3 regions of the Pseudoalteromonas sp. BZA4 genome follow, and region 1 is predicted to be linked to each of the others. Evidence: predicted binding sites of a transcription regulator. Region 1 holds the regulator's gene; each other region holds the start of a gene.
What was found. The regulator LexA, encoded in region 1, represses DNA repair genes until DNA is damaged. The targets are predictions, from matches to a motif close to TACTGTATNNNNATACAGTA.
Positions count from the first base shown of each region.

Region 2: the regulator LexA is predicted to act here: its motif matches at 3,797-3,816, upstream of ABMY41_RS07520 (SulA-like leucine-rich domain-containing protein).
Region 3: the regulator LexA is predicted to act here: its motif matches at 6,780-6,799, upstream of ruvC (crossover junction endodeoxyribonuclease RuvC).

Region 1 covers NZ_JBECOT010000011.1:25,500-35,757, forward strand. The annotation lists gene hmpA (NO-inducible flavohemoprotein) at 1-474, shown strand, start outside; gene ABMY41_RS06770 (hypothetical protein) at 508-882, opposite strand; gene ABMY41_RS06775 (S41 family peptidase) at 875-2,497, opposite strand; gene ABMY41_RS06780 (endonuclease) at 2,598-3,251, opposite strand; gene ABMY41_RS06785 (VOC family protein) at 3,368-3,721, shown strand; gene ABMY41_RS06790 (hypothetical protein) at 3,696-4,421, opposite strand; gene ABMY41_RS06795 (hypothetical protein) at 4,580-4,960, shown strand; gene ABMY41_RS06800 (hotdog fold thioesterase) at 4,968-5,405, opposite strand; gene lexA (transcriptional repressor LexA) at 5,567-6,184, shown strand; gene coxB (cytochrome c oxidase subunit II) at 6,622-7,764, shown strand; gene ctaD (cytochrome c oxidase subunit I) at 7,764-9,359, shown strand; gene ABMY41_RS06820 (cytochrome c oxidase assembly protein) at 9,359-9,889, shown strand; gene ABMY41_RS06825 (cytochrome c oxidase subunit 3) at 9,926-10,258, shown strand, end outside.
Region 2 covers NZ_JBECOT010000012.1:67,782-78,039, reverse strand. The annotation lists gene ABMY41_RS07540 (LysR substrate-binding domain-containing protein) at 97-984, opposite strand; gene ABMY41_RS07535 (alpha/beta hydrolase) at 1,348-1,992, shown strand; gene ABMY41_RS07530 (alpha/beta hydrolase-fold protein) at 1,995-2,819, shown strand; gene ABMY41_RS07525 (YchJ family protein) at 2,816-3,295, opposite strand; gene ABMY41_RS07520 (SulA-like leucine-rich domain-containing protein) at 3,336-3,773, opposite strand; gene ABMY41_RS07515 (S9 family peptidase) at 4,076-6,001, opposite strand; gene ABMY41_RS07510 (ATP-binding cassette domain-containing protein) at 6,151-6,741, shown strand; gene ABMY41_RS07505 (DUF6136 family protein) at 6,738-7,832, shown strand; gene fadE (acyl-CoA dehydrogenase FadE) at 7,829-10,258, opposite strand, start outside.
Region 3 covers NZ_JBECOT010000002.1:161,215-171,472, reverse strand. The annotation lists gene serS (serine--tRNA ligase) at 1-1,189, shown strand, start outside; gene ABMY41_RS01810 (AarF/ABC1/UbiB kinase family protein) at 1,329-2,651, shown strand; tRNA gene ABMY41_RS01805 (tRNA-Pro) at 2,681-2,757, opposite strand; gene ABMY41_RS01800 (arylesterase) at 2,863-3,480, opposite strand; gene ABMY41_RS01795 (ABC transporter ATP-binding protein) at 3,481-4,200, shown strand; gene ABMY41_RS01790 (FtsX-like permease family protein) at 4,190-6,691, shown strand; gene ruvC (crossover junction endodeoxyribonuclease RuvC) at 6,850-7,374, shown strand; gene ruvA (Holliday junction branch migration protein RuvA) at 7,376-7,996, shown strand; gene ruvB (Holliday junction branch migration DNA helicase RuvB) at 8,004-9,008, shown strand; gene tolQ (protein TolQ) at 10,005-10,258, shown strand, end outside.

The DNA of each region.
Region 1 (10,258 bases):
AACTACCTGCACAGCTTAACTGAGGGGGATGAGGTAGAAATTTACCCACCCGCAGGCGACTTTGTGCTTCGCGAAATTGACTCGCCTGTCGTGTTGATTTCAGCGGGAGTTGGTCAAACCCCGATGATGGCGATGCTCGAAACACTATTAAGTAATCAACCTAATCAGCCAATCCATTATCTACATGCTTGCGACAGTGAGACGCAGTTTGCCTTTAAAGAGCACTTATTTAAGCAACAGCAAGCGCACGCTTCATTACATTGTGTTACCTGGTTTAAAGATGGTAAGGGGGGCGATTTTGCGGGCTTAATGGATGTAAACCACATCGCTGAAAGCTTACCAATAAGCAAAGGTGACTTTTACCTGTGTGGCCCAATCGCCTTTATGGCAATGATAAAAGAGCAACTGCTAAGTATTGGGGTTGCAAGTGAACGCATTCACTACGAGGTGTTTGGGCCTCACCAAAGCCTATGATGTAAAAGGCGCAGCTTGAGCTGCGCCTTTTTGTTAGTTAACTTCGCATTCTACATTAGGAAGTGGAATACGGAGCTCTTTTTTGGGGTAGTAAAGCAGGCATTGCTCACCTGCTTTTTGCAACACAAACTTCTCAGAAGGAATTGAGTGGGCACCCATAATTGGCAGACCATCAGGCCCTTTGTTGGTGCCGTGATCAATCAGTAACTCTGCGCTTTTAGTAAACACATCATCGGCTAAGGTGACCAGTGCACCGCCTTTAGCAGACTGAATAGCCTGCTGTATATCAGTAATCACTCCCGGGTTTACCCGAACAAGCGTAGCATCTTGCGGTTGCTCTGCTTGAGTACTTTTACAGCCTGCTATGCTTGCCAGTAAGATGCAGGTTAAGAACAGTGCTTTATTCATAATTACCTTCCTTAGCTGGTAGCGGACGGGTTAAATCCATATTATTTTTGTAAAGTGTAGTATTAGCTTTTAGCGCAATACCAGCTTCATCAGCAGCATAAGATGAGGTTTTCGCCTGCTTAGCTGTGACACTTTGCGTTACCACTGGGCAACTATCATTCTCAATATGATAAAGCGCTGCACTCAGAAGTGTTTCATCACTATCACCTAACTGGTGGTTAAAGTCGTCATCCAGTTCACAGCCTTTTACATCTGCATCGAATTGCGGTGAAGGAGTTGGTACTAAGCCGTCAGAGTATTCGCCAAAGCCTTTGTAATTCACACCCGTTAGCTGAATGGTGTAGTAAGTGGTTGCACAGTTATGCGTTGGGGTAAAACCATATGGTTTACCGCAGGTTTTACCACCTATTAAAACAACTTCAGTATCTATGCCTTTTAAGCCATTGATAAGTGCTTCTGATGCCGAGCAAGTGTTTGCCGTACTTAGTACGTAGACTTTCGATAAATTTAAGTCAGGGAGTGTGTTACCTGTTCCCTCGAAAGTAGAATAGTCGATTTCAAAATCAAAGAATGGGTATGGATCACTCTCGGGCTGTTTGTCATTTTCAATGACTTGATAGTAAAAATAGTCACTCGTATTAGCTGGACCTGCAATCATATAGGCAAGTTGAGATGAAAGAGCTAATAAACCACCGCCATTGTATCTAAGGTCGATCACAAGCTCGTCAATATTGTCGGTTTTGAACTTATTCACAGCACTTATCAGCTCTGGCTGAGCAATACTTATATGGCTGTTAAACTGCATATAGCCAACTTTAGTGCCATCTTCTGTGGTGATAGTATCAACATTCTGTACAGGTGTTTGGGTAATATTACCTGCGACTAGAGTAAACGATTTTTCGGTGCCATCATTACTGCGTACAACAAAATTGTGCGAGTCGCCAGCTGTTGGTCCAAATAGCGCTTCATTTAGAATATCTACGCCTTCTTGGGTATTAGTGTCAATGCTGACGTCGTCGACCATTAAAATAGTATCACCGCGTTGTAAGCCTGCATTTGCAGCTGGTGAGTCACTCTCTAAATAGGCAACACGTAGCTCTCTTGGTGGAACATTACTGATAAATGCCCAATTGATACCATAGCCAGAAACCACACCTGATTGCGACTCCTGATAATACTCTTCTGTCGGCCTGCTGAAATGGAACTGATCTTTATAAGCACCAGAATCTGTTTTTTCGAAGGTCTTTAACTGATCAAAGTAAGCGGCGACAGAGCTGAAGTTATCAGGATTGTTGTCTTCTATTTCATCGTACCAAAGGTAGGTTTCGTCACTCCATGAACGTAGCCACATCTTCTCAGTAAATTCAGAGCCAGCTGTATCAGGGTAAGGTTGATTATTGTTATATGGATCATTGCCTGTACGTGGTACAGCGCACTGATCTTTAAATTCGCTCGATGGCTCAAAAACACCAGCCGTCCAAGTGGGTTCTGAAGTTGTTGGTGGCGGATTAGTCGTATCGGTATTACTTGATGAGCCACCGCCGCCACAGCCAGATAGAGACATGCCTGAAGCCGCTAAGAAGACAGCTAAAGCGAGCTTGTTATTTTTAAACATGAATGCTTCCTTTGCGATAGTAATTGACTAAAAACTAGCAATTACCTGCTATGAAAGCAATAAATTATAGTGTCTAAAATGTAAACGAATGTGCTGCTAGTTATAAAGACTTTCGATTGCTAATTTCAGCTATTTCAAGCTTTTGCCACGATTCAAATAATTTACGTTGTTTATCAGATATTTTTAAGCCATAGGTTTTTTGCATATAAAAATAGGTATCGGCTATTTGCTTTCTTGCATAAATGGGTGGCTCAAATACGCGTTGCTTAAAGTCAACTTTTACAGGGCATGCTCCGTAACTTGCACTTGATGTTGACACCATGCCATAGCGAAAGTTTGAGCGGTCAGCATTGATCTCGCCTATAGCAGGTGCAAGGTTATTAATGTCGGCTTCCATTTGACGAAACTTTTCACTGACTTTTTTACAGTTTTTGCGACCGCCATCCTGCCAGCATTGTAATTGATGGCCAAACTCCCAGGCAGGCACAATGTGCTCCCACTCTATTCTTTTTGCCCGAGCATTCTCTTTTCCTGAGCGGGTGACAGAGTTTCTAGGAATATAACCACACGCATTAGGGTCTGGCACAAGTTTTTTACCTTGGCGCTTGATATCGCAACCACAATATAAGCTTTTAGTATTGCTTGGTAGATTCTTAATTAAATGCTTTTTGGCACTGTAAAAGCTCGAAAATTCTTTAGCGGATATAGGAAAAGTGAAAATAAAACAAAGGGCTAAGTATAGAAATAAACGCATATCCATCACATCAGTGAACTACAGGAACAGCTATTCTAGAGCGACTATTCTAAAAAGGAAAAGTTTTTCAACTCAGCTATAGTTGTTAGGCCGTTTTTATTAAAGGAATTACAACCATGTTATTAGGTGCTTTTTCTGTAAGTCTAAATGTAAAAGATATTCGTGCTTCAAAGCAGTTTTATGAAAAGCTAGGTTTCAAAGAGTTTGCTGGGGAGATAGAACAGTATTGGCTAATTATGAAAAACGGTGAACATTTGATTGGTTTGTTTCAAGGTATGTTTGATAAAACCATGCTGACCTTTAATCCTGGGTGGGATCAAAATGCCGAAGCTTTGGATGAATTTTCAACCTTTGAGCAATTAGCTGCACAATTTCAGCAACAAGGATTAGAAATACAAAAGGCCGGTGACGCGAGTTTTATTATCACCGACCCAGATGGCAATCCTACTTTGATTGACCAACACGTGTAGCTGGCTTTTTACGTTTAATTCGAACGTTTTGTAGTAACAAGAGAACTCCTGTAATACAAAATAGTACGCTGCTGGCTGAGAAGCTGATGAGTAGTGGATTGTTAAAGTTCTCACGCTCATCATAATCCATAATGTGTAGCATCCAGAAAAAGTCGAAAATACGCCACAGAGTGCTGCGCACAGTTATAACTTTACCGGTTTGGCTATCTAAATATAAGGTTGTTGTTAACCAATCATCGAAGCTAATTTGCCAAACATTGGCTTTGTGACCGACTTCTCTAGGCCCTTTTGTTAATAACTGCGCTTGCGTTATTTTTGCGTCAATAAGCAGGTGAGCTTGCGCATTTTCTATGATTTGCGCTTTACTCGGTGCAGGCATTTTAGCACCTGTTCTGCCATCAAAAATAAACGTACCGCTAGAGGATGTAACTTCTATAATCGGGGTATTTAAAAAATGGCTATATTTAATACGCTCGATTTGCTCGAATTGCGCTGTTATTTTATCAATTGAAGCAGGGTAGTCCGACAATAAAAATGGGCTACTTAAACTGCGATTAGCCAGATGCTTACCATGCACTTTTTCAAGTGGTAATGAGCTCATTACCAGCCCACCTAAGAGCCAAAAAAAGATCTGCAAAGCAAGTAAGTAGCCAAGCCATTTATGCCCTTTACGAGCATACTTAAACAGGCGTTTATTCATTATTACCCCGTTATTATTGTTATGTGGGCGCTATTTTAGGTTGTTTAGCTAGATTGCCAATGCGGCATAATGTCGCATTAACTGTATTCTAGATTTGGTATATATACAAAACTGAGTTAAAGTTTCAGTCGATATAAATAGAGGGTAAAAACGAGAGTATGTCGGAAATTCAATTTTTAAATGTAGATCTGGAGCTTGAGTCAAAGCACGATATTAGTGCGCTTGTTGCTGATTTGAAGAAAAACGCCATGGTTTTACATTATGACCAAGATGAATACCGCCAACTAGCACGTATTGAAGCAACCGCAGATATCAGCTCTCCAGATAAAGCCATTAACCAGCTTTGCGAGCTTATTGAGTCTTGCTCGCGCAATGCATTAAAACAGTGGTTATCGTGCTCAAAGCGTACATTTGATATAGGCTTTGAATCAGGTAATTCGCCTAAATGCTTTAACCAACCCCTGCATGCCGATACCTTGTTACGTATCTCTGCAATTGGCGCAGGGATTGAAATTACTATTTATCCTGTCGAAAAATAGCCATAATTTATCGCTCTACAACAGCTGCGGTCATTCTTGATACGCAGCAAAGCTCTCCTGCGGCATTGGTAATTTTAATATCCCAAACAGAAGTTCGCTTACCTAAATGCAGCGGTCTCGCAGTTGCTGTTAACGTTCCTTTGCGTGACGCTTTCATGTGGTTGGCATTAATTTCTTGGCCAACAGCATAAAACTTATTGAAATCAACCACGAAATTGGCTGCATAGCTTGCCACTGTCTCTGCTAATACAACGTTTGCTCCGCCATGGACCATGCCCATAGGGTTATGATGCTCAGGAATAGCAGGCATGGTTGCGATTAAATAATCATCGCCAATTTCAGTTACCTCAATGCCCATAGTTTTCATTAAAGTGCCTTGACCGGTAATCCCTTGTTCCAGCTCTTTGCAAAGCTCTAACGTGATTGGTTGGTGCCAAATACTCATTGTGTTTCCTTAGCCTGCTAATTAAAGATAATACCTTATGGCATCTTTCGGTGTGGTTCAATGTTAGTTTTGTAGCAATATGATGGGGTTAATTTAAATTTGCGATTTTCAAATAACTGTATATACTCACAGTTAAATGTACTGTATGGAAAACCAGTTGTATGCGCCCATTAACTAAACGCCAATCGCAAATTTTAGAACTAATTAAAGTCTTTATTAAAGATACAGGCATGCCACCTACGCGTGCTGAAATAGCTCAAACATTGGGTTTTAAAAGTGCCAACGCTGCTGAAGAACACCTAAAAGCACTGGCAAAAAAAGGCATGATCAAAATGAAGCCTGGGGCGAGTCGCGGTATTCAGTTAATTGAAGAAGATGAGCCAGAGCAACTAGGCTTACCTTTAATTGGCCGTGTTGCAGCTGGTGAACCTATTTTGGCGCAAGAGCATGTTGAAAGTCACTGCCAAGTTGATCCTTCATTATTTAAACCTGCTGCCGATTTCTTACTGCGTGTAAATGGTATGAGTATGAAAGACATTGGTATTATGGATGGCGATTTGCTTGCAGTACACAGAACACAAGTTGCTGAAAACGGGCAAGTAGTTGTAGCTCGAGTCGATGAAGATGTAACAGTTAAGCGTCTAGAAAAAGCGGGTCGCAAAGTACTTTTACACGCTGAGAACGAAGAGTTTTCGCCTATTGAGGTTGACCTTGAGCATGAGTCGTTCAACATCGAGGGGTTAGCGGTAGGTGTTATTCGTAACGCTGACTGGATGTAAATGCTCCCAATTTGGTGCATTAAATTGACTCAATTTGGTGCGCCGCTGAAATTTTACTACTTAATTAGGATTTGTGAATCCTTACTCTTCATTTAAAGCCTTATATGGCGCAGTTTTCCTCTTTTTTTATATTTCGTTCTTACTCCTAAACATTAAATAACGCGCTGATTATAGTTGTTATTTATGCACCAAAATAAACATTTATTATCATTAAAACTTGCTTATTGGTTATTTTTTAACTAATTGGTTAATACACTGTATTAACACCTAATTAATAAAAAGACACAAAAATGTGCGAGGTGTTAGTCATGGGGTCGGTATCATAAGTGGGTCAAAATGATACGTAGTCGCTCTGAACAATAAGAAAAACGAATGGGCACCTTGTTGTATCGCCTTTTCGCTTTGCGTCTTGCAATAGCATCTAAAGGAGCCGTCACATGGGTAAACTGCGTTACGCCTTGTGGCTTATATTGTTTGCACTTCCTGAGCTTGCATTGGCAAATAGCCAATACAATATGCGTAAAGGGGTGACCGATATAAGTAATAATGTTTATGAGTTACACATGACGATATTTATTATCTGCTGTGTAATCGGCATCATCGTATTTGCGGTGATGTTTTGGGCTTTAATACACCACCGTAAATCCAAAGGGGCCAAGCCTGCCCAATTTCATGAAAGTACAAAAGTTGAAATACTTTGGACTGCCATTCCATTTGTCATCTTAATCGCCATGGCTGTGCCTGCCACAAAAACCTTAATTGCCATGGAAGATGCCTCTAAAGCCGATATCACCATTAAAGTGACTGGCTCACAATGGAAGTGGCATTACGAGTACATGGGTGAAGACATTGCTTATTACTCGATTCTATCTACTCCTAAAGATCAAATAGACAACCAAGCAGAGAAAACTGAGCATTATTTGCTTGAAGTAGATAAACCGCTAGTACTTCCTATCAATAAGAAAGTTCGCTTTTTAATGACCTCAGACGATGTAATTCATTCATGGTGGGTGCCTGATTTTGCGGTTAAAAAGGATGCAAATCCTGGGTTTATCAATGAAGCGTGGACACGTATTAACGAGCCAGGAGTATACCGTGGTCAATGTGCTGAGTTATGCGGTAAAGATCATGGCTTTATGCCTGTTGTGGTGAAAGCCTTACCTGAAGATGAATTTGCTAATTGGCTTGCAGATGCCAAGCAAGAAAAAGCCAATGCGGCCGCAGCAGATGCTGCTTTGCTTGATCAAACATTACCGAAAGAAGAGCTTATGGTCTTAGGTGAGCAAGTGTATATGGCAAGCTGTGCTGCATGTCACCAACCTACCGGTATGGGCTTACCAGGCGTTTTTCCAGCACTTAAAGGCAGCCCGATTGTATTAGGTGATGTAAAAGATCACATAGATATCGTGTTACACGGTAAGCCTGGCACAGCAATGCAAGCGTTTGATAAACAGCTTTCAATTAAGCAACTTGCTGCGGTTATTACTTATAAGCGAAACGCGTGGGGTAATGATACCGGCGATGTTATCCAACCGAGTCAAATTCAAGCCGCGATTGATGCAGCAGCGGAGGCGAACTAATGAGTAATGTTATTAATGAGCAAGCAACAGGGCATGCGCATCACGACCATCATCATCCAGCTAAAGGTTTTAAGCGTTGGCTTTACACCACCAATCATAAAGACATTGGTAGTTTATACCTGATTTTTTCACTCACCATGTTTTTAATTGGTGGAGCGATGGCAATGGTGATCCGCGCTGAACTGTTTCAGCCTGGATTACAGTTAGTTGATCCGCACTTTTTTAACCAAATGACTACCGTACATGGTTTGATCATGGTGTTTGGTGCCGTTATGCCCGCATTTACTGGGCTTGCAAACTGGATGGTACCTATGATGATAGGCGCGCCTGATATGGCCTTACCACGTATGAATAACTGGAGCTTTTGGATATTGCCGTTCGCATTTTTAATTCTATTGGCTTCGTTACTTATGCCTGGTGGTGGTCCTGCGTTTGGTTGGACTTTCTACGCACCACTATCAACAACTTACAGCAACGATAACACTGCACTTTTTGTGTTTGCCGTACATATCATGGGTATCAGCTCAATTATGGGGGCGATTAACGTTATCGTGACTATCGTCAACCTAAGAGCGCCAGGTATGACGTGGATGAAGCTGCCGCTATTTGTATGGACATGGTTAATCACTGCATTTTTGTTAATTGCTGTTATGCCTGTTCTAGCAGGGGCAGTCACTATGGTGTTGACCGATAAATACTTTGCAACCAGCTTTTTTGATGCAGCCGGTGGGGGCGACCCTGTGATGTTCCAGCACATTTTCTGGTTCTTCGGTCACCCCGAAGTGTACATCATGATTTTGCCGGCCTTTGGCATTATATCGACTATCGTACCGACCTTCTCGCGCAAAAAGCTATTTGGCTATGCGTCTATGGTGTATGCAACTTCATCGATTGCGCTGCTAAGTTTTATCGTTTGGGCACATCATATGTTTACCACAGGGATGCCTGTGGCAGGCGAGTTGTTTTTTATGTACGCCACCATGCTTATCTCGGTACCAACGGGCGTTAAAGTGTTTAACTGGGTGGCCACCATGTGGCGAGGTTCGATTAGCTTCGAAATTCCGATGATGTTTGCCATCGCCTTTATAGTGTTATTCACCTTAGGTGGTTTCTCTGGCTTGATGCTTGCGATTACACCAGCAGATTTTCAGTATCACGATACCTATTTTGTGGTGGCTCACTTCCATTATGTGCTTGTGACGGGGGCTGTGTTCTCAATTATGGCGGGAGCCTATTATTGGCTACCGAAATGGACTGGCAACATGTACAACGAAACGCTGGCAAAATGGCATTTTTGGTTATCGCTAATCAGTGTCAACGTGTTGTTCTTCCCTATGCACTTTGTTGGCCTTGCTGGTATGCCGCGTCGTATTCCTGACTATGCTCTGCAATTCGCTGACTTTAACGCCATTATCAGTATTGGTGGTTTTGCATTTGGCTTATCGCAACTGTTGTTTGTATTGGTGGTATTTAAATGCGCTCGAGGTGGCGAAAAGGCACCTGCCAAAGTATGGGATGGAGCTGAAGGTTTAGAGTGGGAAGTCGATTCTCCAGCGCCTTATCACACCTTTGAAACACCGCCGGAGATTAAGTAATGAACCATGCACCTTTGCTAAAAAAACTGCTGATTACATGCTTGCTCATGTTCGCATTTGCTTTTGCAATGGTGCCGCTTTACGACGTGTTTTGCGACGTTACAGGGTTGAATGGTAAGCCATCATTAGAAAAAGCGAGCGTGAGTGAATCAATAAATACACAGCGCCAAGTTGATGTCAGCTTTACCACTCACGCCCAAAGCGGCGCGCCATTTAAGGTGCAGTCTGAGCAATACAGCGTGGCGGTACAACCAGGTGCCATGCGTGAAGTTAAATTCTCAGCAAAGAACACCAGTAATGAAGACAAAGTCATGCAAGCAATTCCATCAGTATCACCGGGAAAAGCGGCAAAGTACTTACATAAAATAGCCTGTTTTTGCTTTGATCAGCAGCCAATGAAAGCCGGTGAAGAAATGGAATTTACCTTGTTGTTTTATGTTGATACTGAGTTACCCGACGATGTTGAGGAACTGACGTTGTCGTATACCGTGTTTGATATTAGCGGGCATGTTGTGGCTAAAAACGATTAAAAGCCGCCAAGCTAATTGCTAATTGGGAGCAAACAAATGAATCAAAATTATGAAAAATACTATGTTCCAGCCGAGAGTCCTTGGCCAATAGTTGGTGCCATCGCGATGTTTTTAATTGCTGTTGGTGCTGGTTTAACTGTGATGCAAGTAAGTGGTGAGGGCAGTAGTGGCCAATATGTCTTGTATCTAGGCATTGCCATATTAATTTATATGGTTTTTAGCTGGTTTAGAAACGTTATTGAAGAGTCTCATAAAGGGCTTTACTCAGCACAAATGGACCGCTCATTCAGACAAGGTATGAGCTGGTTCATATTCTCTGAGGTTATGTTCTTTATGGCGTTTTTTGGCGCTCTTTTTTACGCACGTATG
Region 2 (10,258 bases), on a different contig from region 1:
CTTTTAATTCCAACTGAAACTCGCACCTTGAGGTGGTTTGGGTATTAACATTATTGTCTGTAACAGATGCAGTTATGTTAGTTATTTTGCCTTGCTTTAGCGACCGTTATTTTGCTTACATGTATTTAAAAAGTGGCGATAAACTGGGTTATCTTTCATATTCTTTTTCATCGCTAAATACATAGGGCGAGTAAGGCCTAGTGCACCTAACGGAATAGACTTAATGAGCCCCTGGCTTTCATAAGGGGTGACTAGCCAGTCTGGTAATGCTGCAACGCCCATACCTGCACTCACTAATTGAAATATCAATAAGCCTTGGTCAACCGTTTTAAGCGTGCCATCAAAGCGTGCATTTTGAATAAAATGTTTAAAGATGTCTTGGCGCTCACGGGGAATAGGGTACGAAATAATTGTTTCGTTTTTTAAATCAAGGGCGGTGACATAGGCTTTTTTTGCCAACTCATGATCCGGTGCAACGATTAGTTTTAATTTAAAATCAAACAGGTGAGCATACTCAAGCTGATCGGGTTCACGAATATCAGAAGTCAGCACTAGATCTAATTCATCATTAATTAAATCTGGAATGGCGTCGTAACTAAAGCCGCGCTCGTAATCAATTTTAATATCAGGCCAAAAATTATTAAATTCTTTTATGGTTGGGAGCAACCAATGAAAGCAGGCATGACACTCAACGCTTAAACGTAAATTTGAGATTGGCTGGTTAAGGCTTTCTTTTAACCGACATTTTGTTGCCTCAACACGAGGTAATACTTCATTAGCAAGCTCCAGAAGTAGCATACCTTGCGGAGTAAAACGCACAGGCTGTGTTTTACGTTCGAACAGCTGGCAATCTAACTTATTCTCGAGATCTTTAATTTGATGCGATAAAGCCGATTGAGTTAAAAACAACTCACGGGCGGTATTGACCAAAGAGCCTGTTTCTTTAAGGGTCGCTATGGTTTTTAGGTGCTTTATATCAATCATCTTTAAAAAATCTCATGGAAAATGTGAGTCTAACTCAGATTACGAACATACTACGCCTTAGAATTTAATTTTTCAACGTCTAGACGTCTAAAACCTGAAGTTATTTTAACTGCTTTTTTACAATACGCCTTTTTATAAATAATTGACAGCGTTGTCATAAGGTTTTTTGTAGTTTAACTATGAAATTCCATGAATTTACCTCAAGTTGAAACTTGCAGTTTAAATCGTGATACATCTTGCGATTAGTAATTTGATATTTAATTAAAATTACTGAGAGTAGGGTTTAGTTGTTTGCTAAGATATTATTTTTTAAGGTGTTATTATCTTCTATTAGGTGTAACGTGATTTTTTAAAGGAATGCTTGTGATACGTACCGTACTTTTACTCTGTGCATGCTGGGTGTTGCCTGTTTGCGCTGGCACTATTTACAGCCAGTTTCCAACAGAGATTGACCCGCATGGTCACTATGTTTTTTATTCACATGGTTTTATCGTCGAAGGGACAAACCCTAAGCCTGTTCACAAAACCTTTGGTGTTTATGACTTTATTGCAGTAAAAGAAGCACTGACAGATGAGAGCTATCATTTAATTGCCTATCACAGGCCAAAAGGTACTGAGCCATTTACGTTTGCGAAAAAACTCGCTGCAGATGTTGAAGCATTGATCAGTGCCGGTGTTGCTGAGTCAAACATTAGTTTGATTGGTTTTTCACGGGGCGGGGCATTATCGATACTGGCAGTCAATGAACTTAAACGCACACATATCAACTTAATTATATTGGCAGGTTGCGCAGGCCTTATAAAAAATCACACATCAGTTAAGGCTTATGGCAAGGTGTATTCTATCTTTGAGCGCTCAGATCAGGTTGGCTCTTGCCAATTTTTAATCGATAGAAGTGACGTAACTAAGTTTGAAGAAATAAGCATTAATACAGGGCTCTCCCATGGCGCATTTTATAAACCAAAAGATGAGTGGCTGTTACCAATTAAGAAGTGGTTAAAGGATTAACTATGCCTTATTTACTGTTAGTTATTGTGATCAGTGTTTTGGGCGTGAGCGATGTAAGCCATGCTGAGCCGTTTACTTTGCCACGTACTAATACTGTGTTACTCAAAGATAAACATACCAAAAACGAATACCCCATTACGATTAAGTTGCCACGCAGCTACCAAAAGCAAAACCAGAAGCGCTACCCAGTTGTTTACCTGTTAGATGCAAACTACAGTTTGCCAATTACCTCTGGTGCTAGTCGCTTTATGATGAATTCGGGGACTATAGAAGAGGTAATTATCGTTGCAGTAGGATATCAAAAAGGTGTATCTGGACTTAATAGCCGTATTTATGACTATACGCCATTTGAAGATAAAAATTGGCAGCGTAAAACTGGCGGAGCAAGTCAGTATCTAAACTACCTAAAACATACTGTATTGCCTTATATTGAGGCCGACTTCAGAACAACCCAAAAAAGTACGTTAGTCGGTAACTCACTTGGCGGTTTATTTGCGGCTTATACCTTATTCACTGAGCCTTCGCTTTTTTCAAATTATATTATCGGCAGTCCTTCAGTGTGGTTTAAAGAAAACTCAATATTAGCTATGGCTGTAAAACCAGCTGCCAACACAACAAAAGTTTACATCGCAGTGGGAGAACTTGAAGAAAGCGAAGGCGAAAAAATGGTGTCGGGGGCAAGGCAATTAGCAGCTAAAATTACTAAACAAAGCGGCGCGCTGGTTACGACAAATTTATTTGTTATTCCTCAGGCACGCCATGCAACGGCATTCCCAACAACGATTACCCAAGCCTTAGACTGGATTTACCAGGTTAATGATAACTAAAGAGCGTGACACTTTTTATATTTTTTGCCGCTACCACAAGGGCACTCGTCGTTACGGCCAATTTTAATATCTGCAACTGGCGTTATATCACCATCTAGGTAACGCCATAGGCCATCTTCTTTAATAAAACGCGACTTCTCGTGTAACTCACAATACAAGCTTTGATAAAAGTAATTAGCTTTAAATTCTACAAAACCTTCTTGCTCGTTATGTTCAGTATCTAAAACACTTAGCTTGGTAAAACGGCAGCTATTAGCAAAATCTTTAATTTCGCGAACAGGGTTCGCGGCTTGCTGGCTTTGTGCATAAGTACTAAATACATATTTTGCATCTTTTAGCGCGTATGCACTAAAACGAGAACGCATAAGTTGCTCTGGGGTATCAGCTTGGCTTGCACCGGTATGAAAAGGCTGGCAGCAAAGCTCGTAAGTCGATTCGCTGCCACAAGGGCAAAGGGAGTGTGTGAGTGATGTCATAACAACTTACCTAAAACTATAAATTGTTATTTTAACAAGCCTATTGTGGCTGCGGTACTAAATTGTTTAATTGAGCGCTTTTTGTAAAACAATAAAATTTTGCAGATGCCTGCTCAAGGTTTAAGTTCATCGAATCAAGTTGATGATTGTTTACAATATCTGTCCATGTGATCACAGCAGCAAAATTACCGTTATGTAATGCTGAACTAAGAACGTATTCAAGATTAACTAAATGTTTTTGTCTGATCACAAGTAGTTTGCTGGTATCAATCGAACACGAATCTAGTAAAGCTTTACTAGGAACATGATCAGGAGCAATTAATAGTGTCCATGCATTTTGGCTATTGTAATGATGCAATACTTTTAATAGCTCAAAAGTTGCTGAAATTTCGTCTTCAATCTGAATTAAATTAACAGACGCTTTATCGTTATCTTGTTGGTAGCTTTTAACTGTTCTTAAGGTAATTGGCTGTAACATAACTTTCACTCACTGGTTGTTTATACAGTATGTGTATACAGTAGTTTATACAGTGTTTTTGCGCAAGTACTTTTTTGCTATTTTTTAACCAATGATTCAGTTTTATTTTAGTCAAAATAATTTAATTGTTATTAAACAGTGGTTTACGGTTTTATTTTGAAGGTTGGAAAAGGTGAAAAATTTACCACTAAAGATATACAGTATTTTATACAGTACTGTGTAAACTGCTAAATTTTGATTCTATACAGGTGTTTTGCATAAAAAAGCCGGCATAATACCGGCTCTTTATCTTTGCAATTTTGCTACTTATCTAAGTAGGTATTTAAGAACTCAAGGTATGCATTTGAGGCTTTTATGCGGTTTTCTTTTTTAGTAAAACCATGGCCTTCATCATCGAATAATACATATTCAACAGGCACACCATTTGCCTTTACAGCGGCAACAAGCTCATCGCTTTCAACTTGTAAAACGCGTGGGTCGTTAGCACCTTGGATCACCATTAATGGCTTGGTGATGTTTTTAGCATGAAATAGTGGCGAAATGGCACGGTGACGTTCACCGTCTGTCGCTGGGTCGCCCATTTCATCATACAGTGCCTTTTTAAAGCTTTCCCACCATGGTGGAATCGAGTTTAAGGTTCTAACCCAGTTTGTTACACCAAATATATTAATGCCTACTTTGAACTCTTCAGGTTCAAAGGCAAGTGCTGCGGCGGTCATAAAGCCACCATAGCTGCCCCCCATGATGCCAATTTTATCAGCATCAACCCAATCTAGGCTTTGTAAGTGTTTTTTACCGTAAACAATATCTTGTAAATCGTCAGTGCCGTGTTTTTTATCATCTAAATGGAAGAAGGTTTTACCATAGCCTGAGCTGCCACGGTTATTAACTGCAAAAATGGCATAACCATGATTGACTAGATGCTGCTGCATTGCACTATATCCTGTGCGACTTTGGCCGCCAGGACCGCCGTGTACCCAAACTAAAGCTGGTACTTTGTTGTTGCTGTTAGCTTGCTTAGGCTTATATAAAACCCCAGGGATCTCTAGACCATCAAAGCTTTTAAAGCGCACAATTGTGCTTTCAACCAAGTCATTTTGATCAATGGCATCACTTAATGTGTTGGTTAATTGTTTAGCTTTTGATTCACCGAGTTGCCAAACAAATAGGTTACTTGGTGAGGTATCTGAATTTAAATAAAACGCCATGGTCTTTTCATCAGCTGAAAAGTTCACACCACGTAAATTACCAGCTGGCAGCGATGGCATGGCAATACCTTTACCGGTGGTGGTATCAATTATCGACACTTTAGTGCTTGCGTCAGCATTAACACCGCTTACTTGATAACGGCCAGATTTAGAGAAGTAAATAAAGCTTACATCCCACTCATCTTTGAGGGCAGGGCTGTGCTCGCCGGTCGTTAAGTCATAGCGCCACACTTCTGCAAATTCACCTTTGGCATCGGTTGAGTAATATAATGATTTACTGTCTCTTGAGAAGGTTTCGGGGCCATATTTAGCGTCATCGTCATGACGGGTAATGAGCTCTGGTTTCAGTGTTTTCTTACGCGTATCGAGAATAAATACATCGCTGTCTTTGTTCGAATTGTTTTTCGATAAAGCAATAAAGCGGCCGTCAGGGCTTATCGCACCGACATCTAGCCCCATAGTATTTTGATAAACAGGCGTTACTTCATAGCTGTTAGCATCAACACGATATAGGTCCATAAACTTAGCATCACGCTGATTGCTGGTTATAAAAAAGTGTTTACCGTCTTCTGTGAAGCCTGCAAATCCTGCACGGGTTTCTTCACCTGGCGTAAGATCTTTAACTGTGCCATCTGTTTCGCGAACGTAGATGTGATAACGCTCGTTACCGCCTGAGTCTTTAGTAAATAGTACGCGCTCATCTTTAGGGAAATAAGCCACAGCATAAGTACTGTCTTCAAAGTCTGTTAAGCGGGTTTTTTTGGCGGTTTTTATATCTACTTCATAAAGGCTATAAATGCCGCTTTCGTCACTGCTAACGAGTATTTTGTCGCCTTTCGGTGAAAAGCTGCTGCCCATAATTGAGGTTGTATCAAAAAAGGTTTCAGCATCATACTGTTTAACAGTTTGGCTTTGTTGCACGCTTTCGGTGCTACTTGTTGATGGGGTTGATTGAGAACATCCTGCAAGCGCAAGGCTAAGCGCGCATGCAACGGCAGCTAGTTGAAAACTCGGTTTCATTGTAATTATTCCTTGTTAATTTTTCGTTATCAAGTGTTGCCTGTTCATAATCTAAACGCAAGTTTTACCACTTCGATATTTGTTACAAATCATGTAAATAAATAGGGACATGAGTGTGCTACTATTTTTTCATTATTAAAGGAATAAACATGATTGAAATTAACAACCTCAATAAGCGCTTTGCTTCAGCCCACGTTTTTGAAAACTACAGTAAGCTATTACAAAGTAAACGAGTTTGTTTACAGGCAGCGAATGGCAAAGGAAAAACAACATTACTGATGATGCTAGCTGGCCTTGAAAAGCCACAATCAGGGCAGGTTTTATATAATAATGAAGCATTAAAGTCGCCGCAAAACGATGTTTCAATTGCTAGCGACCGTATTGCTCTGCCGGGTTTTTTAACCGCGCGACAAGTTATTGAACTTAGTTGCAAGGCGTTAAAGAAAGATATGCCTGAGCAACTCATTACTGGATTTAACTTTACAGAGCACCTTAATACTCGTTTTAGTGCTTTGTCGAGTGGTAACCAAAAGAAATGCCAGCTTATCACTGCTTTTTTAAAGCAAGCTCCATTTTTGCTATTAGATGAACCGAGTGCAGCACTTGATCAAACAAGTATTCAATTTTTGCTGACCTTACTTGATGGCTACTTAGATGATAAACCTAATGGGCAAGTCATCATTACAAGCCACGAACCTGAGGTGTTTATACAGCATGGTTTTGAGTGTACAGCATTATGATTGAATCTCTTGCTAGCTACGTGTCATTCCTTTCTTATAGATACCTAGCATATACAACCACTCTCAAAAGCATGCTATCTCAGTTAAAGAGTTTTAGCTTGCTGTTCGCTCTGGTACTAGGCCCTGCATTTCTTGGTATGGTTTTACTTTTGTTTTTAGGTCTTGGGAAAATAGTCGATAGCCATGCAGAACCCGCTTACGGTGCAAAAATAGCTGTGGTTTATCTTTTACTTGAATCGGTGATGTTATGGGCCATGGCATCAGCCATTAAAAATTCGCAAAATAGGGCGTTTCAGCGAAGCCTTTATAAATCCTCTTGGCGAGTATGTGCTGACTGCAAGTTACTACTTTTAAGTAATGCTTGGCTCATTGCCAGTTTATTAATCGCAATAGATCTATCGTTAAAGCAATGGCTACAAGTACCTCATTTTATGCTGTTCATGTTGTTGCAGTGGCTATGTGGAGTATTTGTTCTTTATAGGCCGCGTGCACTTTTTTATAGTTTATTGCTCAGTTTTGTCTTGGTATTACTGCCCGTTAGTTTATCTCCGCTGCAATACTATCTGGGTTTTGTCGCTATTTTCGGCTGTTCGATTTTACTCCCACCTGTAAGAATAAGTCATAAATTAAAAGTACACTCGCTTGCTTTATTTTGGCTTAGCTACTTCATACAGCACAGCTGGAGCTTAATTTGGCGTGCGGCAATATTGGTTGCATGTTTGTTTGCTTTATTACAACTAATTGCAGTTCGCAATGACTTTAGTGACTTGCTACAGGCTGTGGCTTTTTCAGTATGCGTATTGCTAACAAGCTCGCTGCAATTCGATTGCTTGGATGTTTTTAAAAAATATCGGCTGTTCTTTCAAAGCAATAACCAAGATAAGCCGTTTTATATAAGCCAGTTTTTACCGAGCCATATATTTTTTTCTGTGGCTTTAATAGTCGTTATAAGCATGCTTGGCACTAACTTGATTTACATCCCTATAGGGGCAGTATGGTGTGTATTGCAGCAATATTTAGCGCAAAAAAAACCAGCGCAATTTGCGCTGGTTTGGTTTTTCATAACAATTGGAAGTGTTTTGCTAGCTTAAGCGGCGTCTGCTTTTTTATTGCTCTCGCCGCGGGCAACATTACCTGCAACTAAGTCTGCTGGGTCAAAGTCGTCAACGTTAATAACGTCAAGACGGGCTTTTTCAACTGCAGCTAGTTTGTCGGCTTCAGCTTGGCTTAAAATGCCTGCTTCTAGGCCCATTTGCGCTACTTTATCAAGTTGGAAGAAAGGCAGTTTTACGCCTTTTTCACGGCATACCTTGTCAAACAGAGGCTCAACTTCAAGAATGTCTTTAAGCGTTTGCTCTTGACGACCAACAAGGTTTAGTGGCTCGTTTTTAAGATAAATGTAGTTAGCTAAACGGTTACGAGTTTCGCTTGGTACTTGTAATAAGTGAGCAAGTTTGTGCTCAAGCTTATCCGTAGGCTTACGAACTGGACGACCGAATGGGAATAACATGATTTTTAGCATTGCACGTAGTGGTGCAGATGGCATGTTATTGATTAAGTCAGCGAGTGCACGTTGGCAGTGGTAAAGGTGATCTTGGCAGCTCCATTGAACAAGCGCAAAATCTTCTTTTTTACGGCCTTCGTCGTTGTAACGTTTAAGTGTTGCAGATACAAGGTATAAGTAGCTTAGTAAGTCACCTAAACGTGCAGAGATACGCTCTTTACGTTTTAATGAACCACCAAATACCGCCATGCTGATATCTGACATTAATGCTAATGATGCACTGAAACGTGACGCAACACGATAAAACTCAGCTGTTTCGTCTTTGTACGGTGTACTTGTGAAGCGAGCATTGGTTAATGCTAACCACTTAGTACGAACAAGGTTCGAAATAGTAAAGCCAACGTGACCCATTAACGCTTTATCGAATACTGCTAGCGCTTCTTCGCGGTCTTCAATTGCACATGCACCTAGCTCAGTTAACACGAATGGATGACAACGAATTGCACCTTGACCATAAATGATCATGTTACGCGTTAAGATGTTTGCACCTTCAACGGTAATTGCAATTGGCGCACCTTGGTAACCGCGACCTAAGTAGTTGTTTGGACCAAGCATGATGCCTTTACCACCATGAACATCCATGCCGTGAATAGTCGCTTCACGCATTTGCTCAGTTAAGTGGTATTTGATAATCGCAGAGACAACCGATGGTTTTTCACCAAGGTCAACAGCCCCTGTAGACATGCTAACTGCGGCATCAGAGCTATATGCGTAACCTGCAAGTTTTGCCATTGCTTCTTCAACGCCTTCCATTTGACCAATAGGTAAACGGAATTGACGGCGAATACGGCTGTAAGAGCCTGTTGCAAGCGCAATTGTTTTAATGCCACCTGTTGAGTTAGACGGCAATGTGATTGCACGACCAACAGATAAACATTCAACAAGCATACGCCAGCCTTGGCCGGCCATTTTCGGGCCACCAATGATGTAATCAAGTGGTACAAAGATGTCTTTACCACGAGTAGGACCATTTTGGAATGGAACGTTTAGCGGGAAGTGACGACGGCCAATTTCTACTCCCGGAGTATCTGTAGGGATCAGCGCACAGGTAATACCAGGTTCTTTGTCATCACCTAGTAAACCGTCGGGATCTTGTAGTTTAAATGCAAGACCAAGCACAGTCGCAACAGGAGCAAGAGTAATGTAACGCTTGTTCCATGTTAGGCTAATACCAACAACTTCTTCGCCGTTCCATTGACCTTTACAAACAACACCGTAATCAGGAATTGCACTTGCGTCAGAACCGGCTTCTGGTGATGTTAAAGCAAAACATGGGATCTCTTGACCACTTGCTAAGCGTGGTAAGTAATGATCTTTTTGCTCTTTAGTACCATAGTGCTGAAGTAATTCGCCCGGACCTAATGAGTTAGGTACACCTACGATAGAAGAAAGTAACGTTGATTTACTAGTTAGCTTTTGCAGTACACATGATTGTGCATAAGCAGAAAACTCTAAACCGCCAAATTCTTTTTTGATGATCATGGCAAAGAATTTATTATCTTTTAGATATTGCCAAACATCTTGCGGTAAATCAGTTAGTTCGTGAGTTGCGTGCCAGTCATCTAGCATGCTACACACTTCTTCAACTGGACCATCAATAAACGCTTGCTCTTCGATAGTCAGTTTAGGTGCTGGGTATTGGTGTAATTTGTTCCAGTCAGGACGACCACAAAATAGATCCGCTTCCCACCACGTAGTACCGGCATCGATTGCTGATTTTTCAGTATCCGACATCGTCGGGGTTACTTTTTTGAAAGCAGCGAAGATAGGTTTAATGATGTATTGTTGACGAACGCCAGTCACAGAAAGTGGCACAGCGATAAGTAAGAATAGTAGCCAACTAATTGCGCCAAACGCGCCAGCAAATGTGCCAACAAGTAAAGTCGCAACGGCAATACCTAAGCAGGTATTCCAGCTTGCTCTGTGGTAACTCGCAATACTAAGCAGCACGAG
Region 3 (10,258 bases), on a different contig from region 1:
ATTACAAGTACAAACGCAAGAACTTCAAAGCGAGCGTAATGCAAGTTCCAAAGCTATCGGCCAAGCAAAAGCGAAAGGCGAGCACGAAAAAGCACAACAGCTGCTTGATTCAGTCAGTAACCTTGGTGATCAACTAGACAGCGTTAAAGCTGAGCAAGACGCAGTACTTGAAGAGCTTAAGCAAATTGCACTTGCTATTCCAAACCTACCTGATGAGTCTGTTCCTGTAGGTGAAGACGAAGATCAAAACGTTGAAATTTCAACCTGGGGTACGCCTAAGTCATACGACTTTGAAGTAAAAGATCACGTTGATGTTGGTCAAGACGTAAACGGCCTAGACTTTGAAATGGGCGTTAAAATCAGTGGCGCACGTTTTACTGTTATGCGTGGTCAAGTTGCACGTATGCACCGTGCTCTTACGCAGTTCATGCTTGATACGCACACAGAGCAAAACGGCTATACAGAAATGTATGTGCCTTACCTTGTTAATAGCGCAAGCTTATACGGTACTAGCCAATTACCTAAGTTTGCTGGTGACTTATTCCACACTTTAGGTTTAGTGGATGACGACGGTCAGCAACAACCAGGTTTTAGCTTAATTCCTACTGCTGAAGTACCACTTACGAACAGTGCTCGTGACGAAATTTACGACGAAAGCGACTTACCAATTCGTTTAACAGCACATACACCTTGTTTCCGTAGTGAAGCAGGTAGCTATGGCCGTGATACACGTGGTCTTATTCGTCAGCACCAATTCGACAAAGTTGAATTAGTACAATTAGTAAAACCAGAAGATTCAATGCAAGCGCTAGAAGAGCTAACAGGTCACGCTGAGCAAATCTTACAAGCATTAGAACTTCCATACCGTAAAGTGATTTTATGTACGGGTGATATGGGCTTTGGTGCAGCAAAAACTTACGATTTAGAAGTATGGTTACCTGCACAAAACACCTATCGTGAAATTTCATCATGTTCAAACATGGTTGATTTCCAAGCTCGTCGTATGCAAGCGCGTTTCCGTCGTCAAGGCGAGAAAAAGCCAGAGCTACTTCATACACTAAATGGTTCAGGTTTAGCGGTTGGTCGTACTCTTGTAGCAATCTTAGAGAACTACCAACAAGCTGACGGCTCGATTGTTGTACCAGAAGTATTACGCCCTTACATGGGTGGCTTAGAAGTTATTAAATAATTTTAATGCTATTCACTTTAAAGGCCGCATCGGGAATCCATGCGGCCTTTTTGTTGTCTAAAATCTATTAAAAACAAAAGTGGATCTAAAGCTGAACAACCAACGTATCCAAAGCATTAAGTTAATAGTGTGAAGTTATATGAGTAATAAACAAAAATCTGTGCCAACATCACGATTTTCACGCGCTGCTCGGCTTGGCTCTTTAGCTGGAAAGGTCGCGGGTAATATGTTGTTTGAAGGCACAAAAGCATGGGCTACGGGCAAGCAAACATCACGACAAGAGTTATTGTTACAGCCAAAAAATATTCAGCGCTTTGCAGAGCAGCTTGCAAATTTGCGTGGAGCAGCAATGAAATTGGGGCAGCTGTTATCCATGGACAGTGGCGAATTACTTACTCCTGAGCTATCTGCAATTTTAGCAAGGCTACGCTCTGAAGCGACGCCCATGCCACAAAAGCAGCTTGTTAAAGTAATGCGAGAGCATTGGGGTGATGCGTGGCTAGAGCAATTATCGCATTTTGAACTCAGACCATTTGCTGCGGCATCAATAGGGCAAGTGCATATTGCTTATCGAGAATCGGGAGAAAAGTTAGCAGTTAAAGTGCAATACCCAGGTATTGCAAAAGGCATTGCCAGTGATGTTGATAACTTAGCTTACCTTCTGAAGCTCAGTGGTTTGCTACCCAAAGAGGTAGAAATACAGCCTCTTATCGATGAAGCAAAACAACAGCTTATTAACGAAGCTAACTACGAGTTAGAAGCTAATTATTTAAAGCGCTACAGCGAGTGTTTAAAAGGTGATGACAATTACCTTATCCCTAATGTGGTAGATTCGCTTAGTTCTTCTCAAGTTTTAGTAATGAGTTTTGTTGAAGGACAAGAGCTAGATGAACTGGCAAACACAGAGCAAGCGCTACGTAATAAAGCGGTTGAACAGTTACTCAGCCTATTTTTACGTGAATTATTTAGCTTTAAACTAGTTCAAACAGATCCAAACTTTGCTAATTATCAATATCAAATCGACAATCAACGCTTAGTACTTTTAGATTTTGGCGCTACCCGCGAACTACCTCTGCATATTAGTGATGGTTACTTACAGTTATTATCTGGAGCGATTAGTAACGACAGAGCTGGCGTTGCAACAGCAGCACAGCAAATTGGCTATTTTCAACAAGGGCTCGCTCAAGAATATATAGATAATGTCGTCGATATATTTCTTCTCGCCTGCGAACCACTGCGCCACCAAGGTGAGTATGACTTTGCAAATAGCGACTTACCAAAACGCATTAAAGAACTCGGCCTTAAAATGAGCACCGCCTCAGAGCATTGGCATGCACCACCAGTAGATGCCTTATTCGTACACAGAAAACTAGCAGGCCTGTTTTTAATCGCTGCAAAGCTAAGTGCAAAAGTGAATGTGAACAGTATTTTTAAGGAGTTTGAAGTACAGAGTGATAAATAATTGAAAGGGAGTTTGGGGTAGAGAAAAAATGGTCGGCATAGCAGGATTTGAACCTGCGACCCCTGACACCCCATGACAGTGCGCTACCAAGCTGCGCTATATGCCGACGTTGCAAGTCATAGTACGGCTTTTTTTATAAAAATCAATATCTCCGCTGTTCGATTGCTTGTTAATTGTTCAGGCAATCGGTATTAAATCAATGGGCTAGAGGTTAATCTAGCCAATCGTTGATCGTTTTGTACATAAAGTCGCGTATTAATGGTTGAGCATCGGCATTAGGGTGCAGGTTATCGTTTTGCATAAGTTCTGGACGGCCTGCAATGCTAAGCATGAAAAAGGGCATGAGCTCAGAATCTGTTTCATCGGCAATGGTTTTAAAGCTATCGGTGAAAAGTTTCGTATAACGCGGGCCATAGTTTGGTGGAATTTGTACTTCCATAACGGCGGTTTTCGCCCCGATTTGTTGGCTTTTTGTTATTAAATCACGTAGGTTAGCTTGTAGGCGTTTAATAGGGAAACCTCGTAAACCATCGTTTCCGCCAAGCTCAATGAGTACATGAGTGGGTTCAAATTCGCTCAGTAACGCGTCGAGTCGTCTTAGGGCTCCGCCTGTGGTTTCACCGCTAATACTGGCGTTTACTAGGTATACAGATTGGTCTTTTTCATCGTACTTATCTTGTAACAATTTAACCCAGCCTTGCTCTTGTTTAAGACCGTAAGCGGCGCTTAAACTGTCACCTAAAATTAAAATTGTGTTGTCAGCTGCTGCCGTAAGTGGTTTGATTACTAACAGTAAAACGAATATAAAACGTAGGATTGGATGCATCATATGTCAGCGCTTTCTCAATTAAACATCATTCAAGTTAAAGGACTTTCTAAAACGGTCACCACGGTTGAGGGCGACCTGACCATCCTCAGTGACATCAGCTTTAATGTCAAGTCGGGCGACTCAGTTGCTGTAGTAGGCACTTCTGGTTCGGGTAAGTCTACTTTATTAAGTTTATTAGCAGGCCTTGACCAATCAACGGGCGGCAGTATCCATTTAGACGGAGCCGCATTACACGAATTAGATGAAGAAGCACGCGCAGCACTTCGCGCTGAAAAAGTAGGTTTTGTATTTCAGTCTTTCATGCTTGTACAAAGCTTAACAGCCCTTGAAAACGTAATGCTTCCGGCAGAACTTGCGGGTAGTAAAGATGCTAAACAACAAGCCCTTGAGTTACTTGAAAAGGTAGGCTTAAGTCATCGTGTTGGCCATTACCCGTCGCAATTATCTGGTGGTGAGCAGCAACGTGTAGCAATTGCCCGTGCATTTATTGGTACACCGAAAATCTTATTTGCCGATGAACCATCAGCAAACCTTGATAGCAAAAACGGTAAGTTAATTGAGTCTCTATTATTTGAACTAAATAAAGAGCACGGCACGACACTTATTTTAGTAACCCATGATGAGCAGCTTGCACAAAAGTGTCAGCAAATTTTACATATTGAAGCAGGGCAGTTAGTTACTGTAAAAGAAAGCGAAGGAGTGCAAGCGAATGTGGGCTAAATTAGCACTAAAACTGTTTTCACGTGAGTTTAAGCGTGGCGAATTAACAGTGATCAGTGCAGCAATAGCCTTAGCTGTACTCACTGTTTTAACACTGTCTATGGTTACCGACCGCATCGGTCAAAGTATTGAAGAAAAAAGCAGTGCCTTTATTGCCGCTGATCGCGTTTTAGCAAGTAACCATGCTTTACCTGCTGAGTTTTTAGAAAAAGCCAACCAAGATAACTTACGCACCGCTAAAATAACTTACTTCGACACCATGCTATTTGCCGGTGAAGAAATGCAGCTTGGCTCGGTTAAAGCGGTATCAAATACCTATCCGTTAAAAGGTGAGTTAAAAGTAAAAACCAGCCTGACTGGCCAACCAGAAGTAACAACCGACATTCCAAGTAGTGGTGAAGTGTGGTTAAGTGAGTCTGTGTTTTATGCGCTAAACATTAAAGTGGGCGATAAAGTAGAGCTTGGCGCTGCTACGTTTACGGCTAGTCATGTTGTAGCCGAAGAGCCAGATGCACCGTTTAATGTGTTTTCAAGCAGCCAACGAATCTTAATCAATGAAGCAGACATTGCTGTAACAGAGGTAATTCAGCCCGGCAGCCGAGTGTTTTACCGCCAACTTTATGCTGGTGACAAAGACAATTTAGATGCCTTTTATGCGTGGTTAAAACCACAAATGAAAGAAAACCAACGTTGGTATGGTGTTAAAGACCGCCAGTCACCTATTTCTAATAGTTTAAATCGTGCCGAGAGCTATTTATTGTTAGCTGGTTTGCTAGGCATTATTTTAGCTGCTGTTGCTATTGCGGTATCAGCAAAACGTTATTGTGAGCGTCAGTACGACCCAGTTGCTATGATGAAAACGCTGGGCGGTAGCCGCGCGATGATCCGTAAAATCTATTTATTACATTTGAGCCTTGTATGTTCAATGTCGGTGATTGTCGGTTTACTGATTGGTTATGGTTTACAAGCGGTTGCCACGGATTATTTGGCACAAACCATGGGCTCAGCATTGCCGAGTGCATCGGCAAAGCCTTGGATCATTGCGATTAGCACGGGTGTGATTTGTGCGGTTATGTTTTCAATTAAACCGCTACTCGATTTATTTGATATTCCGCCGCTGCGTGTACTTCGCCGTAACTTAGGCGACCGTTTATTAGTAAGTAAAGTGCACCTTACTATGTCGGCGCTTACTGTGTTTTTACTGATGTGGTTATTTAGTAACAACATAAAAATTAGTGCAATTTTGTTCCTTTCGACGGCATTTTTAATTGCCGTGTTATTTGGTTTATCAAAGGTTATTTTTGGTGGTGGCCGTAAACTTGGCTTGAGTCCGGGCAACAGTTGGTCATTGGCGATTGCGTCAATTCAAAAGCGTGCCAATGTGAATGCGGTACAATTAATTAGCTTTGCTTTGGCTATCAAGCTATTACTGTTTTTAATTGTACTTAAGAACGACATGATTTCGGACTGGCAGTCTCAGCTTCCTGAAAATGCCCCTAATTCATTTTTAGTGAACATTACTGAGCAAGAGTTAGAGCCTATTACTAACTTCTTAGCGCAAAACGATATGCCAACGTCTGATTTCTATCCGGTTGTTCGTGGCCGTGTAAACGCTGTTAATGGCGAGTTGGTTGCCCGCGAAGTATCGCAAGAAGACAACGAAAAGAAAGACGAAGAAGCCCGCTCTGGTATTGGCCGTGAGTTAAACCTAACTTGGCGTAAAGACTTGCCTAACCAAAACGAGCTTATCGACGGTGCATGGTTTAGTGAAGACTCAGTAGCTGAGGCATCGGTCGAAGAGTCGATGCTTGAACGCCTTGATGTACAAATTGGCGATACGCTTACTTTCTTAATTGGTGCGCAGTCGTTTGACGCAAAAATTACCAGTGTGCGTAAGGTTAATTGGACCACGCTTAAACCTAACTTCTTTATTATTTTAAGCCCTGACGTGCTAGCGAGCTTTCCTGCTACTTATATTTCATCAGTAAATGTTAAAGCAGAGAAAAAACGTGAGTTTAATGAGCTAATGCGTCAATACCCAACGGTTAACGTGATAGATGTTGAGAGCTTTATTAAACAAATTCGCTCAACCATTGAGCAAGTATCGTTAGCGATTGGCTTTGTACTAGCGATTGTGGTTGCCTGTGGCGCTTTAGTACTTATTTCACAAGTGCAAGCAAGTTTAGGCGAGCGAATGCAAGAGATTGTTATTTTGCGGACTTTAGGTGCGAAAGGGCGCTTAATTAAAAATGCCACCTTATATGAGTTTTTACTATTAGGCGTTACCGCAGGCTTAGTGGCAGCCATAGTCAGTGACATTGCTCTGTTAATAGTGCAAAAACAAATGTTCGATCTAGCAGGTAAGTTCCATCCTCATATTTGGGTGATTGGCCCAGCAGTCGGTGGCTTATTTGTAGCATGTTTGGGCTATTTGATGATAGCGCGAACAATGCGAAAAAATACCCAAGGCTTATTACGCTCGCTCGCGTAAATGTCTTACTTAAAGGTTGGCTATAAAATGCTCGCAATTGCGGGCATTTTTTATGAATTGCGGGCATTTTTTATGAATTGCAATTGGCTACTGGTAATTTATACAGTGCTCTGGCATTATTAACCGCAGATAATAATGATAATAGACGGTTCAGTTAGTTGGCGATTATTTTAGGGATTGATCCTGGTTCACGATTAACAGGGTACGGCGTGATTGCTCACCAAGGTGCTAAGTTCACTTATTTAGGTAGTGGCTGCATTAAATTGGCTGATCACGATTTTCCGGTACGCTTAAAAATGATTTACCAAGGGATCAGTCAATTGGTAGAGCAATTCTCACCAGACAGTTTTGCTATCGAAAAAGTGTTTATGGCACACAACCCAGACTCAGCGCTTAAACTCGGTCAAGCACGTGGCGCTGCTATCGTTGGTGCTTCAATAGCAGAGCTGCCAGTTTATGAATATTCAGCTAGGCAAATTAAGCAGGCCGTTGTAGGCAATGGCGGAGCCGATAAGTCTCAAGTACAGCATATGGTTAAAAACATTTTAAAGCTGCCAGGTACCCCTCAAGCCGATGCCGCAGATGCCTTAGCAATTGCTATTTGTCATGCTCACTCAGAACAAAATTTAATAAAACTTGCGGGCAGTGCGAGCAAAACCGTAAGAGGACGATTAAGGAAGTAATATGATTGGTCGATTAAATGGCTTACTAGTAGAAAAACAGCCGCCAGAAATTCTTATTGAAGTAAGTGGTGTAGGCTACGAAGTGCAAATGCCGATGACCTGCTTTTATGATTTACCGGCAGTGGGTGAGCAAGCGGTTATTTATACCCATTTTGTGGTGCGTGAAGATGCTCAGCTATTATTTGGCTTTAACAACAAAACCGAGCGCGCTTTATTTAGAGAGCTTTTAAAAGCCAATGGTGTTGGGCCAAAACTTGGTCTAGCTATTTTATCGGGTATGTCGGCGCAGCAATTTGTAAGCTGTGTTAATAATGAAGATGCAACAACACTGGTAAAATTGCCGGGTGTTGGTAAAAAAACGGCAGAGCGTTTAGTGCTCGAAATGAAAGATAGACTCAAAGATTGGGGTAATGACTTATTTACACCATTTAGCGATAATGCCGTCATTGAGCCATCAAGTGATGATACCCTAGTGGCAAATAATGCTGCCGATGACGCTGTATCAGCACTAGTGGCATTAGGCTATAAGCTACCGCAAGCACAAAAGGCGGTTAAAACAGTGAACAAATCAGATATGACGACCGAGGTTCTAATTAAAGAAGCTCTAAAATCAATGTTGTGAGTAAACCATGATTGAAGCAGATCGCTTAATAGATGCGAGTGAACAAAGTAATGAAGACAGTGTTGATCGTGCCATACGACCAAAGCTGTTAACCGATTACACAGGCCAGCCGCATGTTAAGCAACAAATGGAAATTTTTATCGAGGCAGCTCGCCACCGTGGCGAAGCGCTGGATCATTTATTAATATTTGGTCCACCGGGTCTTGGTAAAACTACACTTGCAAACATTGTTGCCAACGAGCTTAACGTTAATATTAAAACAACGTCGGGGCCAGTACTCGAAAAAGCAGGCGATTTAGCCGCACTTTTAACGAACCTTGAAGAAGGAGATGTACTGTTTATTGACGAAATACACCGTTTGAGCCCGCAAGTCGAAGAGATTTTGTATCCCGCAATGGAAGATTATCAGCTGGATATTATGATAGGTGAGGGCCCCGCAGCGCGCTCTATAAAGCTTGATTTGCCGCCATTTACTTTAATTGGTGCAACAACGCGTGCTGGCTCACTCACCTCACCACTTAGAGACCGTTTTGGTATTGTTCAGCGATTAGAGTTTTATTCTGTTGAAGACTTATCAAAAATTGTTGCCCGCTCAGCAAGCTTTTTAGACTTAACCATGTGTGATGAAGGTGCAACCGAAATCGCCAAGCGTTCACGCGGTACACCGCGCATAGCAAACCGTTTATTACGCCGCGTTCGTGATTACACCCAAGTGAAATCAGACGGTAAAGTGAATGCCACAGTTGCAGAACAAGCCCTTGATATGATTGATGTCGATAAAAGTGGTTTTGACTACATGGATAGAAAATACTTGCTAGCTATTATTGAAAAATTTATGGGCGGCCCAGTTGGCCTTGATAACCTAGCGGCTGCAATTGGCGAAGAAAAAGAAACCATTGAAGATGTGATAGAGCCGTTTTTAATTCAACAAGGCTTTATTCAGCGTACCCCACGCGGACGACTCGTTTCAGACATTGCTTATTTACACTTTGGGCTAACGCCAGAGAAATAGCAAAACCTGAGTTAAGTGTAATATAACAGTATCAAGCAGCTCGAGAGGGCTGCTTTTTTATTGAGGTATATACATAGGTGTATAGATTTTTACCTTTTACCTTTTACCTTTTACCTTTTACCTTTTACCTTTTACCTTTTACCTTTTACCTTTTACCGCATACCGCATACCGCATACCGCATACCGCATACCGCATACCGCATACCGCATACTCTAAGCCTCATTTAACACCTGTAATTCACATACTGTTAAGATATCGATAGGTATTCTCATGACGTTTGTGTAGGCAAAAAAAAGCCCGCATAAGGATGCGGGCAAACAACAAGTTGAAGGAAGTAATTCAGGGAACTACGGTCTACCTGAATAAGGTTTTATCCCAATAAAAGTAAACCAAGAGCAATACGAAACTTCATATTGCTAAAAACGGAGCTTGATGAAAGAAACTTTCATGAGGTTGCTAGCTCGGTATAGGTAAATAATACGCGATGATGGATTTTTCTTCAAACTAGAAAAATTTTATTTTCAGATTAAAAAAACTAATGCGAGATAAAAATTGAATTGTTTTCTTTTTGTTCACTTTGTAATTATTTTGTTTTTAAGCTTCTGAATAAAAGGGTTTTTATAAATTTTGTGATCTTTATTCAGGATTAGTTTAAGTATTCTGTAGTAGATTTGCAAAAGTGCTTTTGGGTGTTTATGCGCTATTTATGAATAAACGTCGTGTTTTTGGCTGTTTTGGTTGCTTTTGAGAGCTGTTCTAGTGACTTATTATTAAGGTGAAAATATGCGTAAATGTGTTGATAAAACCTAATATGGCTAAAAAATAACTAAGCAAATTGCTTTTTACCGTTATTTGCCGCTAATTCACAGCAAGAGCGTTGTCAGTTTATAACTGACTAGATACACTAGATGTAACTTTTGGCCATGATTGTGGTCAATAAATGCAAGTGTAAAAAATATAACAAATTACATAGAAATCTATTTTAGGAGTTTAACGTGGGATCAGGGCTTAATTTTTTAGATCTTATTCTAGAAGCCAGTGTACTTGTCCAGCTAGTAATGTTGGCATTAGTCGGTATGTCGGTAATGTCATGGGCAATTATTTTTCAGCGTAAAAAAGCGATTTCTGATGCACTTAATGGCGCTAAGCGTTTTGAACAAAAGTTTTGGTCAGGTATTGATCTAAGTAAATTATATAACGAAGTATCAGCGCGTCCTGGTGGCGCATCAGGTGTTGAAGCATTATTTGT